2 regions of the Desulfofarcimen acetoxidans DSM 771 genome follow, and region 1 is predicted to be linked to the other one. Evidence: riboswitches for the same ligand, from Rfam matches in the RefSeq annotation. Region 1 holds a riboswitch; the other holds the start of a gene.
The links. A riboswitch is a leader RNA that binds a small molecule or an ion and turns the genes downstream of it on or off. The one in region 1 is predicted to bind fluoride.
Positions count from the first base shown of each region.

Region 2: linked by a shared signal. The riboswitch ahead of DTOX_RS13250 (universal stress protein) and the one ahead of DTOX_RS10765 (dynamin family protein) in region 1 are both predicted to bind fluoride.

Region 1 is NC_013216.1:2,365,553-2,373,186, forward strand. It holds gene eno (phosphopyruvate hydratase) at 1-587, opposite strand, end outside; gene DTOX_RS10765 (dynamin family protein) at 607-2,127, opposite strand; fluoride riboswitch at 2,187-2,244, opposite strand; gene DTOX_RS10770 (GxxExxY protein) at 2,499-3,446, opposite strand; gene DTOX_RS10775 (RNA-guided endonuclease TnpB family protein) at 4,346-5,104, shown strand; gene DTOX_RS10780 (IS4 family transposase) at 5,209-6,570, opposite strand.
Region 2 is NC_013216.1:2,871,270-2,878,903, forward strand. It holds gene rd (rubredoxin) at 1-108, opposite strand, end outside; gene DTOX_RS13220 (desulfoferrodoxin) at 125-499, opposite strand; gene DTOX_RS13225 (hypothetical protein) at 551-898, opposite strand; gene rbr (rubrerythrin) at 1,008-1,580, opposite strand; gene DTOX_RS13235 (spore coat protein) at 2,087-2,644, opposite strand; gene crcB (fluoride efflux transporter CrcB) at 3,542-3,913, opposite strand; gene DTOX_RS13245 (fluoride efflux transporter FluC) at 3,900-4,319, opposite strand; gene DTOX_RS13250 (universal stress protein) at 4,339-4,767, opposite strand; fluoride riboswitch at 5,143-5,200, opposite strand; gene DTOX_RS13255 (FG-GAP repeat domain-containing protein) at 5,583-6,281, shown strand; gene DTOX_RS13260 (diguanylate cyclase) at 6,540-7,634, shown strand, end outside.

The DNA.
Region 1 (7,634 bases):
TTTTCTTTTAAGAGTGCTTTCAAAGAGTGAAAGGTCTCAGACCCGGCACGCAAGGCTGATTTGTAATCAGTAAAACCTGCCGGTACAATCATGAACTCTTGGGTGTCAATGATGTTGTCGGCATGCTGCCCACCATTAACTATATTCATCATAGGCACCGGTAATTCCCAGGCTCCCATCCCTCCCAGATACTGATAAAGAGGTACCCCAAAAAAATCCGCTGCAGCTCTGGCTACTGCCAGGGAAACCCCCAGGATGGCATTTGCCCCTAAGCGCTCTTTGTTTTCGGTACCATCAAGCTTGATCATAAGATGATCCAACCCTCGCTGATCCACTGCATCTAGACCGTTGATTTCTTGGGCAATTTCCCGGTTGACGTTTTCTACTGCTCTAAGAACTCCTTTACCATGAAAACGATCCTTGTCCCCATCCCTTAGCTCCAGTGCCTCTCGTGTACCAGTGGAGGCACCGGAGGGAACAGCAGCCCGGCCCCGGCTCCCGTTTTCCAATACAACATCCACCTCTATCGTTGGGTTCCCCCTTGAATCAAGGATTTCTCTGGCAATGACTTGCTGAATCTTTGACATATTTACTCCTCCCTTAATACTATATAGTAGTGATTTCTTGCTTTATTGTTAACAGTTTTCGCTTGATTTCGTCCAACTGTCCTAACGTTTTCTGCAAAGAATTTTCTGTTAAAGTTATCTCATTTTCACTCTCTCGTTTTTTATCCACGGCGCGTTTTAGTGCCTCCTTAGTACCTGAAATAGCAGAGTTAATCTTACCCTCCAGCAAGACTTTAAAACGCCTACTGCTTACCTCGACCTTTTCTGCCAGGTGATGTCTGATGCGCCCGCAATTTTTGTCAAGTTGGTTTTCAGTTTTCTTATGCAACTCTTTTAAAATTATTTGGCCGGAAATAAACCTGGGCAATAATGATTGCATTTTAACAGCATCAATATAATAGTACATAGAGGTTATTTCTTCACCAATAGAATAAAACAAGCTACCATATTCCTGAAGTGTTTCCACTCCGGTAAAACCCATAACCGGTATGTCAAAAATTTCAGCCGCCTGGTGTATAACTACTTTCAGCAGATGGTTTGTCTTATCAATAAAACGGCTAACCATTTTCTCGTATTTACGAATAACTTCAGCCTCTACCTCAGGGAGCCATTGATTGAGGATTTTTTCAGTTTCCATATTGACATACCCGGTTATTTGTTCCATTAGCCGGCGAGAAGACAAATCCTTATATTCTTGATTCAATCTCTCAATCTCTTTATCGAAGAAACGTATTCTCTCTTCCTTATATAGATTAATAATTGCTTCTAATTCTTGTAGAAGTTTTTTAATCTCCCCATCAAGAATATACATATTGTCCTGTTGTTCCTGGTGCATTTTAAGTATAGCCTGGTCAAACAAATCAATTTTCTCCAACAACTCATGAACAGGCGTATTTAAAGCCTTAACTTCCAAATTAATACCCATACTGAGTTCTGATACAGCATTTAAAGCTTTGGTTACGCCTACCCCAATAATTGTATTACCCTTTTCCTTCATTAAAAAATCCCGCAGTATTTGGTTGAATTGTGGGAGTCTGCTTTTTTCCAGCATCTCCTCATCACCTTTTATCCTACCCTCCAGGGCAAACTTAGCCGATAACGGGCAAATAACCGGGTTATCAAACTTTGCGTGGGAAGACAGTACTTTTTCAGAAAACCTTAAGGCCTCCTCCACACCGGAATCATCTAAATAATCAATTTTATTTAATATAAAAAAAGTCTTGGCCGAATATTGATTAATAGCCTGTAAAAATTCAATTTCTGCCCGACTTATTGGGGGATCAACAGAGATAAGAAAAATAGCGGCATCCATTTTGGGTAAATAACTATATGTTTCGTCATCATTATTCCGGTAAATTGAACCAACACCTGGCGTATCAATCAATATCAGTCCATCTTTTAAATAATCAGAAGGATAGGTGACTGTAACGTAACGAACCTGTTTCTCGTTTTCCGGATTCTTTTCCTCAGTAACAAACAGGGGAAGATCCTTTATACCTATTTCTCTTGAGTTTCCGTCCTTAAAACATACCTGAACACTTATCTGATCGCCATACTCCATAAGCCTACATATTTATAAATCACAGAGATAAAAAACAAAATGGCTCCTACCTTAACATTTGTCAGGTAGGAGCCATTAGCTTCACAGCATTAGGCGAACTCCATCGCCATAAAGTTAACTTAATTATATCACACATGTTATATCAGGCAAACTTTTTTAATTTTAATTAGTTTATAATACCGCTCTTCGAAGTTATTTAACTTATAAGCCCAGGTAATAATCAGATTAAACCACTATTTGCCAATAAATTCACTCTAATAGAAACCTATTTCCCCTAGTCAAAAATAACAACTCTAATAAAGCATAATTGATTTCTTGAAAGCATCATTCGATACAATTCTTATCATCATGTATTAATATATTGTATATGATCACTGCGATCCTCTCGGTGTAATCTTTATAAGTTTGTAAAACATATCATCCTTATTTATCTTCTCGGTTTTAACATCATATTCTTTTATGACAGTGCCAGGTACAAATAAAATTCCCGTATCAAGTCTAGCAGCCTCTAAGTATACTTGAAGCTGTTCCATTGCTGCTTGCTCTCCTCCCAATGCTAAACCTCTTTTTAATTCAAGAATAATCTTCTTGCCATCTTGTTCTAAAATAAAGTCAGGTCTATATCTTTCTTTCTCTCCAACAGTAATATCTCTATATATATATATTTCTGAGGCAGTATAATTCAAAAAAGCATTTAACTTGCCTGCAATCTCATATTCATTAATCACTGAAGATAAATCTCCAGTTTTCATATCAATAGTAAAATCCAAAAGCAAATCAATCACATATTCATCGAATTCTTTCTTCAATCTATTAACGCGCCCCATAACTTGTTCAAATGCTGCCGCCATATTTGACATCTGCTTATTATAAGCAATTTTCTCTGAGATTTGGTTTATTAATAGATAAATAAATGACATTACTGTATTAATTGCAAGTACTGCTTCTTCTTCAGTAAATGATAATGAATAATCGTGAGTTGAAGAATTTCTCCAATTTTTTCTGTACTCAGAAAATAAATTTTTTACTCGTTCATTAAAAACTTGATTCTCTGAAAAATACTCCTCTATTCTATAAGGTGTTATGGCATTTAAGTTTCTTTGTGTAAATACTTTATAGGCTTCTTTTAGAATTCCCTCATAAGCTTGATTTGTCCTATATATAACATCATTAAAATATTCGTCGTCAAGTTTCTTAACTCCATTTTCAAAATACATTAATGCTCTTTCAATATGTGTCATAACTGATGAGATCCCTTTAATTTTTTCATATGCATTGATTTTTTTTATTTTGTCCTGAATAATAGCTGCAAAATCCATTTATCCATCCCCCATATACTTCTAAATATAACTTCCACTTATATATAAACTATAATATGCCGCATACTTGGTTGGGTCAGAAAGATATTCTCTACTTTTTTCTTGATCTTGCCCAAGTGACCACAACTTAAATAAAATAGCTTCCCCCCAATGACATATGGTTTACACAGTATGACAACTTGGGTGAAACGGGTTGATTAAAACCCTCATGAATTAAATGAGAAAAGTTATGATTATTAAGACAAGGTAGTCTGTCATATATGTTTTCAGATCCCTCCGAGGACTTCTAATATTGACTATTTTTATTTTCTAAAATTTTTTACTGCTCTAATAATACTTTTTCTTTCCATTCATTTTTTGTAATAACTTCAAAACTCATGGCAATCCGAACTTGCCTTCGTTTCAAAGTGTTATATTTTTAACAAGCATAAACTAGGTTATATGGCTTTGTAACACCCCTTTCATATGTAGGAATTATATGCTCAACAACACCATTGATGCTTGTTATAATTCCACAGTATTGGCAAATGTAACAATCCCCCTCACATATAAGTTTACGGATATTTTTATTCTGAAAAATAGTTTCAGTTAAGCCTCTAGCATACGTTTACGAAATAAATTAATTTATCGTTTTATAAGCTATTTTTGAACTCAGCAAGTCTTGATATTGCTGGCTTTTTATAATTTTAGGAGTAGTACAGAAAAATGATATTTGGATATATCCTGCTATACTGTTGGCTACGCCAAGAACGTAGTAACTAATTTACATAAATGATTAAAAAATAATTCCATATAATCTAAAACAATCCAAAGTGACCTTTGCTTTTCGTTTCCCGAGCGATTAGATAAAACCAGTATTCGGGAGGTACGCATAAATCCGGCTCATAAGACCCGCTTCTTTGAAGTGGAGTATAATCTATCATGACAAGCCAGTAGTGCTGCCTTCCCTGGATAACAATCGCATCCTGGGCATAGATCTGGATGTAGATAACCTGGCTGCCTGTGCATCCACCACCGGGCATGTCTTATTAATTGACGGCAAGCAACTCAAGGCCGCCAACCAGTGGTATAACAAAGAAAGAGCCAGACTGCAGTCGATTAAAGACCTGCACAACATTAAGAGTGAAACCTACAAGCTGGCTGCTCTTGCCGTATCCCGGGAAAACTTTATCACCGACTACTTGCGGAAAGCTGCCAAACATATTGTGGAATTCAGTATCTCCCTGGAGATTGGCACCGTGGTAGTTGGTGTAAATAAGGAACAAAAGCGGGGAGTCAACATTGGCCTTGTTAACAACCAGAACTTTGTACAAATCCCCCTCTGGAAGTTCCGGCGTGTTCTGAAAAACATCTGCGATAAGTACGGTATCACCTATATTGAGGTAGAGGAAAGCTACACCAGTAAAGCCAGCTTCCTTGATAAGGATTTTTTGCCGGAGTACGATCCCGCGAACAAAAATGAATACACCTTCAGCGGTAGACGGATTAAGCGGGGGTTGTATCGAACAAAAAACGGTTGTGTTATTCATGCCGACATCAACGGTGCAGCGAATATCATCCGCAAGTACCGGTCGGATGGGGATTTTTCCGTCCTGGATAAGGGTATATTATTAAATCCCTACCGGGTGCAGGTTCTAAATACACCCCACCACCGGTAGCCCAGAAAAAGAAAAAGTAAGGCAGCGGCGTAAGCGACTGCTTAGAGGTGATTGTACTGCCCTCGTGGTTCGACCTCGGAATCCTCTGGCTTTAGCCCTTATCTTTACCCACAAGTATCAGATGGATGAAAAAGATCCCACATAGTGGTTAGATCTTGAAGACGCCGGAAGCCACGCCAGAGGACCTTAAGGCCGGGGTAACCGTCCCTTTTACGTCCGAGAAAACCGCCAAGCTTGGCAATCCAAAGTACTGCTGTTTGTAAGTTTGGTGGGTTATCGGGTAAAATAGTTATCTTATGAATAGCAGCGTAAAGGGCACCCCATTCACTGTTACTAAGAACAATTGTGCAAGGTGCATCAGGAGTTTGCCTGGCTTGATAAGTAAGCCAAAGTAATTGAGAAGCTACCATGCTATACACGGCAATAGCACGCATAAGACGGTCTTTAGTTTCTAATTGAAGTTTTTCTACTTGGCAACCGCTTTTCAAAATATAATGATACCGCTCAATCCGCCAGCGATAGGTATCCCAGGTTAAGTATTGCAGTGCATCATCAATGGTAGTAACAGGCAGGGTAGTTAACAGCATCCACTCTATTGGCTTTTCTCCTTCGGGTGGCGATTGTTCATGAACAAGCAGGGCATTAAGAGTAGGTGCAGCTAATTTTTCTTTCCCCCGATGTTTCGGTGGTTTTAAGGTAACAGTGGCAGCCTGTAAAGTAAGAACAACAGCCTTTCGTTCCGGGCGCTTATCGGCACGTGGTATATTGATAACCGTACGGCCCAATGCCGGGGCGCTTTCAACAACAGGCCATAGGTAATCATGCGACTGATCAATGCGGCAGTTCCAAGCGGCACGGACCAAGATATCATACTGATTAGCACTGGCTAGGAGAAAGAGGTCAAAAATATCACTTTCTCTGTCACCCACCATTACTACTTTGGTAAAGGGAGAAACCGTTTCGGCTACTTCCCGGGTAACATCAATCCAGCGAACACTTTCCTTGTCTTCGATAGGTCGCTTTTTATGTGTTTTCTCCTTGGGTTCTAGTGAACGTACCCATAAGCGATGGGCCAAGATTCCTAATGGAACTCCTTCAGCGGATGCAGCAAGACAAGAATGTAGAAAGAAGCCGGAAAGACCCGCTTGACCGATAGGTCCCAACCCTTTTATTTCTCGATGTAAGGTATAGTTGAAAATGGTGGTATCTTGGATGGCCAAAACCACCGGTTGATTCTTGATTTTTTCTATAGTGGCCTTTCTGTGTGCATCATATATGGCTTCAACAGTTACTTTCTCGTTATCAAAGAAACGATAGGCAGCCTTGACATCGCTCCACTGACCAAGTGCTTCAGGCAAAGATTTTTCTGGATGCTCAATAAGGCTTGCAACCAGTGAAACCAGTCGATGAGTGAGACGGGTATCACCAAAGTTAGCCGTACCGCACTCTTTAGTTGCCCAAAGCATTGATTGATTTGTTGGTTTGAGAGATACAGGTAAATTATTCATGAGACAATTTTAGAAAATTTTTGACAATGCGTCCATTACCATATTTAAGCATCATAACCGATTTGGGTAATTTATCACACATTTTCTGCGTATAGCATAAGCAGATTCATTCTATCTTACTCAAGGACTTATGGGTAAAGATAAGGGCTTTAGCCTGGGGAGAATGTCAATCATACCTACATATATTAACTCAATGGTGTTTTTATAAAACCTTATAGAGAGAGGGATGGCCCTGCCGCCCTCAACATCTCCTTTATTTAACTTTTATTATAATTGTTAGGCGATGTGATTTTAAACTCGTTTTAACCGAATACCGTTTATACAAGCTAAAGCAATAAGTCAACCCCGGTTTATTTGTCCGATATAATGAGTTGAACTTATGCTTTATACCCTTATAGTCGGCTGTTATCGTAGGATACAAGTCTTTATCCGAAAAAAAATATTGGCATACTTCACACGTTTAAGGTAACTGTGATCGACTGAGTACCTGTGCCTTCCAAAACTTGAGTTCCGTCTGTACCGCCAGCGGTCGGGGTCATGTAAACGTGAATGTAAGCCATATTAAATGCCTCCCTAAAATTAAAATAAGGACAGATAAACTGTCCCTTACTCTAAAGGTTAGGTGTGGCGTGTATTTACAAGTTGTTTATAAAACACAAAAAACCGAGGGTTAATCCCCTCAGGCTTTTTTGTTATATTTCGCACATTTTTTACAAGCTCAAGCATTAAGTTAACCCCGGTTTATTTTAACGGGAGTATGGGAAAGATTATATATCAAGACGTTTTAGAATTTGAAGAATATTTTGATCATTTGATGTATTTAGATTATTTGATTGCTTGAGCCTTACTTCTGCTTCATACTCCGCAATCCAATCTCTCCTACCGTCAGAACTGGCTGGGGTTAAATATAGACTAGATACAGTTATTCCTTTAGGACAATTAGTTTTCATGCTTGATAATACCCCGTTTTGATTTGGTATTACCACGTATTCTCCAGAAACTACAAAACTTCAGTATTCCAT
Region 2 (7,634 bases), 510 kb from region 1:
TTGAAAAACAGTATTTGCAATCTGCCCATTATACCGATCCGCAATTTTTGATGTAACAATGTACAAACCGTAACTGAGTTTAAAAAGCGCTCGTGTATCCACATACATCACCCCCTAGATCACTTTAAGCTTTCCAAAGACCGTGCAAATTACAATATGCTCTGGCTGTAATATTTTCACCTGTAACTTCAAATTCTGCCTCTGGAACATCACCGGGATTTAGAAATTGCATATATGCTTTACCATCGGCAATTACTTCAATCCACTCAATGTAATGCTTTACTTCCATAGGATGGGTTACACTGCCGACTTTAACGGTTACCTTGTTGCCTAAAATTTCAACAACCGGAACGTGTTTTTCTTTAGCCGCATCCTGTGTGTTCTCGGTTTTCAACTCCATATTCTGCTGGCAGCAAACTAATTGCCCTCTGCCGGTGTTTACAACCTCAACAATATTTCCACATACATTACACTTATAAATTTGCAATAATTTAGTCACAAGAAATACCTCCGGTTTTTTTATTATTAACACGTATATCGTTCTTAATCCTTAAAATGTTATTAAAGTAAATCCAGCTTTAATATATTTCTCAAGAGCAACATGACCTTTCATATCAGCCTCAAGAGGCAATCCCTGACTCTGTGCTGATTCGATACTGTTCATCTTTATGCAGCAAGCCCGGCACACAGCAGAAATTAAACTATCATTTTTAGCTTGCTCCCACATAGCATGAAAAGGATTTGTTTCTTCAGCCAGATCCTTAACCAACTTACAGGCAGAACCCTCAACTACTATTGTAACAGCATAACCTTTTTGCTTAAAATCGAACGCATTTAATAAAACATGCACAAAACACATAGGCTCGCCGTTAAAAGCAACAAGGCAGATTTTACTCAATTATAAACCTCCTCCATTAATACTCATTATAATATTAGAACTATTAGATAGTATTAAAATATAATAACCCGGATCAGAAATTAAATCTTACTATCTGTCTGATTAATTATTAGTAATTGTCAGCTTTTATTTCAAAAAAGCTTTTGGGATGGGCACAAGCAGGACAAGAATCCGGTGCTTCAGTACCTTCATGCAAATTGCCGCAATTCCGGCATTTCCATATTACCGCTTGTTCACGTTTAAACACTTTATCCTGCTCAATATTTGCCAGCAAGCTCAAAAATCTTTTCTCGTGATATGTCTCGGCCACCATAACTGCCCTAAAAACCGCGGCAATAATCGGAAAGCCTTCTTCTTCAGCAACTTTTGCAAATTCCGGATATAAATGCGAGTATTCGTGATTCTCACCTGAAGCTGCACTCCTTAAATTAGCAGCTGTATCAGAAATAATACCGGCAGGAAAAGCAGCAGTAATCTCTAAATCTCCACCCTCCAAAAACTTAAAAAATCGTTTGGCGTGTTCTTTTTCGTGTTCGGCTGTTTCCAGAAATATAGCTGAAATTTGCTCATAACCTTCCTTTTTGGCCTTAGCAGCAAAATATGTGTAGCGGTTCCTGGCCTGCGACTCACCTGCAAAAGCCATTAACAAATTTTTCTCAGTCTGAGTTCCCTTTATACTCATGACTATCCCCCCTCCGGTTAAATAGTTTTTTTGTTTTATTAGTATTGCTTATTAATTTAGTAAAGCAAGAAAGTCGCCTTAAGCGACTTTCGAGTAGCCACAGGCACTCGCGCTATCTGAAAATAAACTCAGAAGTACCATTTTCATTCTCCACAGTGCTGCACCGCAGCATGGGAATTTCGTTGGAAATTATACAATACTAACTTAACTTATCCACAAATCCATCATAAGCATAATTTCCTGATTTACTTAGGGTGTTAAAAATAAGTTCGCTATTAATTAGTTAAAATCCTGCTTAGTTTGTAATCATTTAAAATTATTTTTTAAAAAGCTTTCAGATTACTATTCTTAAGGAGCTTGTTGAAAGAATCTCCTTGCAAAACCACGACTAAACGGAAAAAGCGACTGTAAACCCAATATGTTAGGGTAGATCAGCCGCCTTTTGTCATTAAATCATTTTTTTCCACAGTGCCGTAAAAGTTGGATTTAGTATATTATATGCAAATTCAACTATATTGTGGAACATGGCCCGTATTGAAACTATTAATCATTGTTTGGGTAGTCATTTGCTTCATTGTCGGTACCTGGTAATAACCTCTCTGATTCATATAATACCAGATCTCAAAAGCCTGTTCACTGCAGTTAATGGCACCTTGCTGTAACATGCGTCTGATTGTAGGGTCTGCAAATTCTAAAGAAGCAGTCATTTTAAGCACTGCGGATGCTTTATGAGCCCCCAGCATTCCGCTGCTAACATCTCTGTCATCCATTTCATCTGCTGAAGTATTTGGAGTTAGGGGTGACGGATTCTTTAGTCCATATGAAGGAGTTATATTTTTTACCCTGCGATATGGAATAGCTTCACCTTTACTGTGGTGAATTACTGTTTGAACCATGTTGTTATATTCCTGATTCATAAAGCCAATCTGTTTATCCAAGATAGAACGCAATTGAGGATCCTGCACATGTGGTCTATAAAGCTGAAACTTATTAATCCCATCAACTAAACATGTTAAAACTTCATGCAATTGAACAGATTCATGTGCTCCCAATTCTGCAGCCATTTAATATCCCCCTTGATCAAATTTTGATAGTATTTTATCCCCGAGAATATTAAAAATACTATTAAAATTCATCCTGTTATGCCGGGCATCGCCAGTAAACCCAAATTAAATATCTAATACGAAGAATAAAATCTGCTAACCATCTGGCTAAAATAGCGGCAGTTTTCGATTAAGTCTTTACCATGGCGGAATAAAAAAACAACTATACAAAGAAAATCACCCGTTTATAATTTCGGGTGATTTTCTTGCAGTTATTTGTATTAATTTTAACTGTTGTTCAAGATTGACTTGGCGGCTGACATTTTATGGTTGATTATGTAGTGCTGACATTGCTTGTGCAATATAAATTTGCACTTTATTATACAATAACTTATCCACATCTTTATTATAAGCATAATTTCCTAGAGCATAAAATATAGGTTAAGGAATTGAATAAGTTAATTATAAAATTTAAATGTGTTTTATAGGTGTTTATTATATGAATAATTGAAGAATTATTATTTAAAAACACATATTTTTTAAGTTCCAGTAAAACATAACGTAATAACCCCAAAAAGGACTGATACATATATTCTCTAATGAGTTTTTAAGCGTTATTTTTGGCCTCTTATTAATTTTTATTGGCTTATTAAATACATTTCTCTTTCAAAAATATTATTTCAGAAAGGTAGGAAACAAGGCAAGTAATATTATCAATAAAAATTCTATAAAAAATGACTAACCGCTAAATACATAGACATTATTTCAATAGGCGATTAGTTTATTCTTTTCCCTGAGCTGTGCCAGTTTTATAATTGCATTGATTCCAACCAATAGTTTTTGATTCAAAGTCCCAAATTCGTTCATCCGCAATCTTCCTGCCATAATAATATAAAAAACAAATGGTTAATAGATCTGTTATATATTTTGCGATGCAAACCAGGCAAGAATAAAACCTATAAGAAAACTTAAGACGATGTATAGAGAGGCAATAAAGATCTTTTTATTTTCTACCAGCTGCAGGACTTCAAACTCAAAAGTTGAAAACGTTGTAAAAGCACCCATAAAACCTATACCTATCCCGTATTTCAAGTCAGCTTGTAAAATCTTGCTGGCTACTGGGTGCATGACTACAAGTCCTAACAAAAAACTCCCCAATATATTAATTAAAAATGTAGCTATAGGATAACTTTTTTTCCAATATTTATTTATTATTTTACTTAATAAATATCTGCTGTTAGCGCCCAAAAAGCCGCCAATTCCAACCAACAGAGCATCATTCACATACATCAGCCCCTTCTGTGCTCTCCGTTTCTCTCTTTAGATTGGCTATTAATACCTTTCCAGTTAATCTGCCTATAAAAGCTAAAATAAAACCAAATACAAAACTGGAACAAATATATAGTAAACTATTAACCGGAGAATACTGAGCTATTTTTACTGCCTCGACACTCAGAGAAGAAAATGTTGTAAAAGCTCCGACAAAACCTGTTGATACAGCCAGTACAAGATAAGACGTGCTTTGTATATATTCCAATATCACAGTTAAAAAAAAGACAAGTATAAAGCTTCCTATCATATTAACTGCAAATGTCCCGAAGGGAAACCAGCTGTTTGAATTTAAAGGAACAGTAAAATAATATCTTGCGAGTGCACCTATGGTACCACCGACACCTACACTTAATATACTTTTCATTTTTGCTCTCCCATTAAATTTATTTTACTACTGTTACTGAGCAATGTGAATTTTCCAGAACCTTCTTGCAAACACTCCCCATCAGAAGCTTTCTTATTTTTCCCCAGCCCCTTGATCCCATGATAATATGATTAAACCCTTCTTCAATAGCATATTTAACTATTTCTTTAGCAGGATTGCCATCTAAGACACTTAAACTAAAAGGGATATTGTTAGTATCAGTTTTTTTTAAAAATATAGAGTTAATTTTTTCCGCTTTTTCTTTTTCAGATTTATAAAACATTTCTGGATTAACACCTAAAAAAAATGCCTCTTCCTCAGTAAAGGTAAAAACTGTTATTACCTCTATAATAACGTCCGGTAAATAATAAGCCATATTAAAACCAAAATTCGCCGCGTTCACGGAACCATCAGAGCCGTCAAAAGCAACTAATATTTTATAACTCATAATTCTCCCCCTTATTATTATTTGATTTCATTCAAAACTACAGCCTTTCTAAAACAACTAAAAAACCGGTAATTGCCCCGAAATAAAAAGTGTACTGAGGCCCCATGTACTTCCACAAAAAACCTGCTATAAAAGACGAAGATAACACGCCGCCCCCTACCGGCATCGCACGCAACCCCGTTATGGTGACATTACGGTGGCGCTATTCTGAGCAGGCACAGAATCAGCAACCAGCGCCAAATATGTCTATCATACTCTAAAAGCAAACTCCAAAAATCACTTTGTTATTATTATACTATTCACCTTAAATTCCATGAAAAATCGCCCTGGTTATCATTTTTATAAAAAAACAATAAGACTCCTACCTGAACATTTGTCCTGGTAGGAGCCATCAGCTTAACAGCATTAGGCGAGCTCCATCGCCATACATTTTTTTTATTATAGCATAAAACAAGTTATATTCAGCAATTAAATTTTAGGGTTTTAACAAAAAGTTTATTTTAGAGCAAAAAAACGCAATTATAACCCCACCAATACTTACCTGGATTACCAAATCAACCAAAATCCATTTCGATGCATCGATATCCCATTTGGGGAAGATGATTAAATTGATATTCAAATATTTTGAGATTTACTGGCCAGCCATGTAAAAACAGAATCGGTTTACCGCTTTGCAACATATCTTCAAAATCATTTTATTCATATGGTAATATAAATCCATAATTTGATAATTTATAGGTTTGAAGTATTCACTATTTCCAGTTATAAATAATATAGTGTTATAAATTCGTATCTCTAATATGGAGTGATAAAAAATGATGATAACATTTGATTACAAACAAGGAGACGTAAACGGTGATAAAATTCCTGATATAATTTATTTAACTGGCAACAAGACACCTGATAGTCCCTTTGTTCAAGACATCACGTTAGTTATAATTGACGGCAAAAACGACAATGTTTATAAAATACCTCTTGAAACCAATGCGGGCTATAACCCAACACTTTTTTTAGGTGATTTTACCGGAGATGATACTCTTGACATTTTAGTAAGTATGGATTCAGGGGGTAGTGGAGGTGTACAATATCACTACGTATATTCGTTTTTAAATAATAAACCGAAAATACTATTTAATTATAATGATTTTAACAGAACATACAAGTACAAAGTAATTTACAGAGACTATTATAAGGTCGACATAATAAGCATAACCTTAAATACAATATATACAATAGATATAAAATATAAAGGTCAGGATTATTTATCAGAAATATATTATGAAAACGGTAAGCTTAAAAAACCTATAGAAGGATGGGTAAATCCTCTAAGCAGCCTGTGGCCTATTGATATTGAAAGGAATGGAACTTATGAATTATATGCTGTGCAACGTATTGCAGGCAGATATAATGCGGATGCTTTAGGTTATGTTGAGACAATATTACAATGGAATGGTTTTAAATTTATTCCCTTTCAACAATATGTCGCGATATTTGGCAAAGAAATATCAAAATAAGTCAATAATATATTGACAAAGCAAAGGAGGCGAATAAATCAGCCTCCCTGAATTTTTTATCAACAATCCGGTTAACAAACAAATTTTTAAGCAAGAAAGTGGCTTAAAGCTACTTTCTTGCAGCCAAAATAATAAAACATTCTGCTTTACTCGGTGGAATTAAAACAACATTTGCTTTTTGAATGGATATAAAGTAGTTTACTGTTAAAATTATCAATGTTATAATATTATGTAAAAATATACCAATTGAGGTTAATCATGTTTAGACAATTATTTGTTAACTTTACAATTATTATATCAGCAATAAGCATAACTGCCCATATGTTTAGAGAAAAGGAACTGGTTCATTCATCTCCAATTAGTAGCCGAATTATTTTTGGAATATGTTCAGGAGTATTAGGAATTATATTGATGATCTTTAGTATTCAAGTTTTACCTAATATTATTGTTGATTTCCGAAATGTCGCTGCTATATGGTCAGCTATTTATGGTGGGCCTGTATCGGCTATAATAACTTGTATGATAATAGGAAGCTTTAGAGTTCTATACTTCGGTCTAACAGATTCCTCCATAGCAGCATTAATTAATATTAGTTTTATGGCAATTGGATTCAGTTTTATATGTAGACAGTCTTTCAGTATGCGGAAAAAGTATGCAATATGTGTAATCTATGCTATATTTATTAGCTCTATCGCATTTTATCTAGTATTAACGAATAATAACGTGTTAGTAAAGGTTCTGCTTTATTTCTCTATTGGAACTATAATAGTAACTTATTTTATGTATTATCTTACTGAGTTTCATATAAAATTAAATTCCTTATACAGGAAATTTAGGTCTGAGGCAAAACAAGACTTTTTAACCGGTTTAAATAATGTACGTGGTTTTGACGAGGAAATTAACTTCTTAATGAATAATAGTAAACAAACAAGTCATGTAGTATCTCTATTGTTTATAGATATTGATTTCTTTAAAAAAATAAATGATACTTATGGTCATATAGCAGGTGATGCTATTTTAATAGAACTAGCCGATCTACTGCCAAAACTGTGTAGCTACAAAGATACAGTTTCTCGAAACGGTGGTGAAGAATTTTCTATAATTCTCCGTGATTGCCCTCTAAGTAAGGCTATCGAAGTTGCTGAACGTATAAGGAGTATCATAGAAAAGTATCCATTTAAGTTATTAAATAACAACATTATTAATATTACAGTTTCTATTGGTGTAGCTAATTATCCTGATACTATAGATGAAATAAATAAACTCATAGAAAAGGCCGATACCTCACTATACAAAGCTAAGAGGACAGGTAGAAATAAGGTTTCAATAATTCAGGATGATGAAGGTTTATGC